2 regions of the Actinomadura sp. WAC 06369 genome follow, and region 1 is predicted to be linked to the other one. Evidence: riboswitches for the same ligand, from Rfam matches in the RefSeq annotation. Region 1 holds a riboswitch; the other holds the start of a gene.
What was found. A riboswitch is a leader RNA that binds a small molecule or an ion and turns the genes downstream of it on or off. The one in region 1 is predicted to bind cyclic di-AMP.
Positions count from the first base shown of each region.

Region 2: another riboswitch for cyclic di-AMP. It lies ahead of DMH08_RS02665 (CHAP domain-containing protein); the one in region 1 lies ahead of DMH08_RS13660 (CHAP domain-containing protein).

Region 1 covers NZ_QHJN01000040.1:20,162-22,353, forward strand. The annotation lists gene DMH08_RS13660 (CHAP domain-containing protein) at 122-913, opposite strand; cyclic di-AMP (ydaO/yuaA leader) riboswitch at 926-1,053, opposite strand; gene DMH08_RS13665 (Na+/H+ antiporter NhaA) at 1,375-2,192, opposite strand, start outside.
Region 2 covers NZ_QHJN01000006.1:58,535-60,726, reverse strand. The annotation lists gene DMH08_RS02670 (bifunctional glycosyltransferase/CDP-glycerol:glycerophosphate glycerophosphotransferase) at 1-133, opposite strand, end outside; gene DMH08_RS02665 (CHAP domain-containing protein) at 296-1,120, opposite strand; cyclic di-AMP (ydaO/yuaA leader) riboswitch at 1,133-1,286, opposite strand; gene DMH08_RS42285 (PP2C family protein-serine/threonine phosphatase) at 1,737-2,192, opposite strand, start outside.

The DNA.
Region 1 (2,192 bases):
GGTCCGGCGGCCCGGCGCCCGGGCGCCCGTCCGGAGACGCCGAAGGCGCCCGGCGGGGATGCCGGGCGCCTTCGGGACGCGCGTTGGATCGGGCGCGTGTTGGATCAGGCGCGTAAGGGGATCAGGCGTAGTCGGGGTAGCCGTAGCCGACGACCTGGCCCTTGTCGCGGGTCTTCTCCTGGACGGAGTTGTCGACGTTGCCCTCGATGGTGTCGATGGTGCCGTCGCCGTTGTCCTTCTCGACGATGCCGACGTGGTCGATGGCGCCGATGGAGCCGCCCGAACCCGCGCCCCAGTCGTAGAAGACGACCGCGCCGGGCTTGGCCTCCTGGCCCCAGCGGTCCTGGTCCTTGAACCAGCTCGCGTGCTGGACGGTGTAGGCGTCCCAGCCCATGTTCTTGACGCCGGTCTGCGAGCCGAGCCAGGACACGAACATGTCGCACCACTGGGCGCCCTTGTAGGCGTCGACCGAGAAGCCGCCGTCGCGGGCCGCGGTCGCCTCGGCGTGCGGCGTCGAGACGTACCAGTCGTGGAACTTGGTCATGTCGCCGGGCCCCTCCTCCTCGATGCCGACCTGCTCCTTGGCCAGGTCGATCACCTCGGACGCCGCGACGGCGCGCGGCGGGACCTTCCAGCCCTCGGCCTTCGCCTCGGCCGCGGTCATCGCGCCCGACGCCTCCGTCTTCCCGGAGTTCTGCGCCGCCGCGACGGTACCGCCGCCGGCCGCGCCGTGCGCCTCGGTGGCCGCGTCGGCCCCGCCGAGGGGGTGGAAGGCCGTCAGCCCGACGGTCCCGGCCAGCACCGCGCCGACGGCGACGCCGACGGCCCGCTCCTCCGGGCTCAGCCGCTTCACGGCGGCCTGCGGGTTGAAGCGCTTCACGGACTCGCTAAGTCGATCGAAACGACCGGTCATGCAGGGAATCTCCTTGTCTCCCATGGCGCCTACCGGGTTAGCTGACGGATTCGGGCATGGAAGAGCCCTACGGCGCGCTCGGGACGCGCCGATTCACCCCTGGTACTCGGGTCCCCGGCTCCGCTCGGCCCTCAGGGCCTCGTGCGGACTCGGCCTGCGCGCCGCGATGCGGCGCTGGATTGTCGGATTTCGCTGAGCGACTGCTCTCGGGCTCCGGTGAGCGACCGCTCCCGGAGGGCGCGCGTTCCTGGCGCGCGTCGCGTGCGTGATCCGCTCCGCGACGACGGCCGCATCCCTGGCACGGCCGACCGCGGCACTCGAAGTGCCGCGTGGTTCAGGTCGAAGGTACCAACCATCCCCGGGAAAGCAAACCAAGTCAAAAGCGATCTTTTCCCTGGTCAAGTGCCTTCCAAGGACTTACCAACACCCACCCGCCGGATGTTCTTCCCGATCTTTGCCCGTCAGTCCGAAAGGGCGGCGCGCGCGCGAGCGGCGCGGATCGCGGCGGACAGGCTCGCGATGTCGTAGGCGCCGTGGTGCCGCCGCCCGTTGACGAAGAAGGTGGGCGTGCCCGCGACGGTGCTGAGGTCGGCCGACTCGATGTCCGCGGCGACGTGCGCGGCCCCGGCGCGGGCGTCCATGTCCCGGGCGAAACGCGCGAGGTCCAGGCCGACGCGGGTCGCGTGCCCGCGCAGGTCGTCGGCTTGCAGGTCGCCCTGGTCGGCGAGCAGCGCGTCGTGCATCTCCCAGAAGCGGCCCTGGCGCGCGGCGGCCTCCGCGGCCTCGGCGGCGAGCTGGGCGTGGAGGTGGACGTCGGTCAGCGGCAGGTGCCGCCAGACGTACCGGACCTCGTCCCCGAAGTCCGCGAGGAGCCCGCGGACGACCGGTTCGGCGCGGCCGCAGTACGGGCACTCGTAGTCGCCGTACTCGACGATCGTCACCGGGGCGTGCCGCGGCCCGCGCACGTGGTCGCGCTCGGGGTCGACGGGCACGGCCAGGTCGACGATCGCCTCCGCCCGCCCCAGCAGCGCCCGGAGCCGCAGCCCGGGCGGCAGCGCGGCGAGGACGGCGGTGACGAGCCGGGAGGTCAGGAACGCGGCCGCGAGGGTGCTCAGGACGCCGATCTTCGCGTCGTCCAGCACCTCGCCCTCGAAGGCGTGCGTCGCGATGAGGAGGGAGACCGTGAACCCTGCCGCGGACAGCGTGCCGCCGGCGGTCAGCGCCCCCCAGCCGACCGGGATCCGGACCCGCCCGCGGGACGCGGCGGTGGTCAGCGCGG
Region 2 (2,192 bases), on a different contig from region 1:
TGCTCGCGTCGTCCACGATCACCGTCTCCACGGAGCGCAGCGACTGCGCCAGCGTCGAGGCGACCGCCCGGGGCAGCCGCCGCGCGTCGTTGTAGGCGATCACCACCACACTGACATCCGGGCGCACCCGCATGGGCCTCCCTCCGCTCCTCCGCGTGCCAGGGATTCCTTTCCAGGAACGGCGGAGGGAGGTCCAAGCGCGGCCAAAGCCTGTCAATGGTTCGCATTACCGTGCGAACGCCGAAGGCGCCCGGCGGAGCGCCGGGCGCCTTCGTGATCGGCCGGTGCCGGTCGATCAGGCGTACTCGGGGTAGCCGTAGCCCACGATCTGGCCCTTGTCGCGGACCCTTTCCTCGACGGCGTTGTTGCTGTTGCCCTCGATGGTGCTGACGGTGCCGTCGCCGTTGTCCTTCTCGACGATGCCGACGTGGTCGATGTCGCCGATGGAGCCGTCCGAACCGGCGCCCCAGTCGAAGAACACGATGGCGCCCGGCTTGGCCTTCTGGCCCCAGCGGCCCTGGTCCTCGAACCACTTGGCGTGCGACACGGTGTAGGCGTCCCAGCCCATGCCCTTGACACCGGTCTCCGCGCTGAGCCACGACACGAACATGTCGCACCACGCGGCGCCGTTGTAGGCGTCCACCGAGAAGCCGCCGCTGCTCGCGGCCGCCTCGGCGCGCGGCGTCGACGTCCACCACTCGTGGAACTTGGTCATCTTGCCCGGGCCCTCTTCCTCGATGCCGACCTGCTCCTTGGCGAGGTCGATCACCTCGGACGCCTCGACGGCGCGCGGCGGGACCTTCCAGCCCTCGGCCTTGGCCTCGGCCAGGCTCATCGTCGAGGACGACGCCGGCTCGGCCTTCTCCGCCGCGGTGTTCGTGACGGCCGCGGCCTTCTCGACGGTCGGGCCCGCGGCCTCGGTGGCCGCGCTCGCTCCCGCCATGGGGTTGAACACCGACAGCCCGACGGCGCCGGCCAGCACCGCGCCGACGGCAACGCCGACGGCCCGGTCCTCGGGGGTCACGCGCTTGATCGCGAGTTCGGGGGCCAGCCGCTTGACCGCGGACTGGGGGTTCAGGCGCTTCACGGACTCGGTAAGTCGATCGAAACGACCGGTCATGCAGGGAATCTCCTTGTCTCCCATGACGCCTACCGGGTTAGCTGACGGATTCGGGCATGGAAGAGCCCTACGGCGCGCTCGAAACGCGCCGATTCACCCCAGAAACTTGGGTCCCCGGCTCCGCTGCGGCCCTCGTGGACCTGCGCGGACTCGGCCTTCACGCCGCGCGTGCGGCGCTGGATTGTCGGATTTCTCTGAGCGACTGCTCTTGAAGGGGCGCGCGTGCATGGCGCGCGTCGCGTGCGTGGACCGCTCCGCGACCGGCGGCCGCGCCCCTGGCACGGCCGGTACAACGCGTGGATCGCGCTGCGAGATTCGGGTTGAAGGTACCAACCTTCAGAAAGAAAGCAAACCAGGCCAAAATTGATCTTTTCCCTGGTCAAGCGGCCTTCAAGGACATCCCAACGCTCACCCGCGGGCCGTTCTTCCCGATCTTTATCGGCGGTCCCGGAACCCTTGGCGCACAGGGGTTGCCGGGCACCGCCGTCCGGCGCCCCCGGAGATCGACGAGACGCCCGGCGCGACGGCCCGGCACCGCCCCCCGGGCCGCCCACCGCCGCCTTGGCTGTGCCCTAAGTCACACCACCGCATCGGCGCAGGTCAGAGGCGGCGTCCGTCACTCGACCCGGAGCGCGAACAGGGTGGTGTCGTCCGCCGCCCGGTCGTGCTCCATCCGCGCCAGCACCTCGTCGAGCGCCACCTCCGGACGGCCCGACCCCTCCTCCAGGATCCGCGTGAGCCGCTCGATGCGCTCGTCCAGATCCGCGTCCCGGCGCTCCACCAGGCCGTCGGTGTACAGGAAGACCATGTCGCCCCGCACCAGCGGAGTCTTGATCGTCGTGTACTCCCACCCCGGCATCGCCCCCAGCATCGGATCCCGGACGACCTCGAGCGGCCACGCCCGCCCGCCCCGCACGAGGATCGGCGGCGGATGCCCCGCGCACGTCCACTCCATGACGCCCCGGCCCGAGTCGAAATGCCCCACGATCGCGGTGCCCGTCGCGGGCGGGTCCATCGTCCCCACCAGCTCGTTCAGCCAGCCCACCAGCCGGCCCGCCGGCTCCCCGGTGAA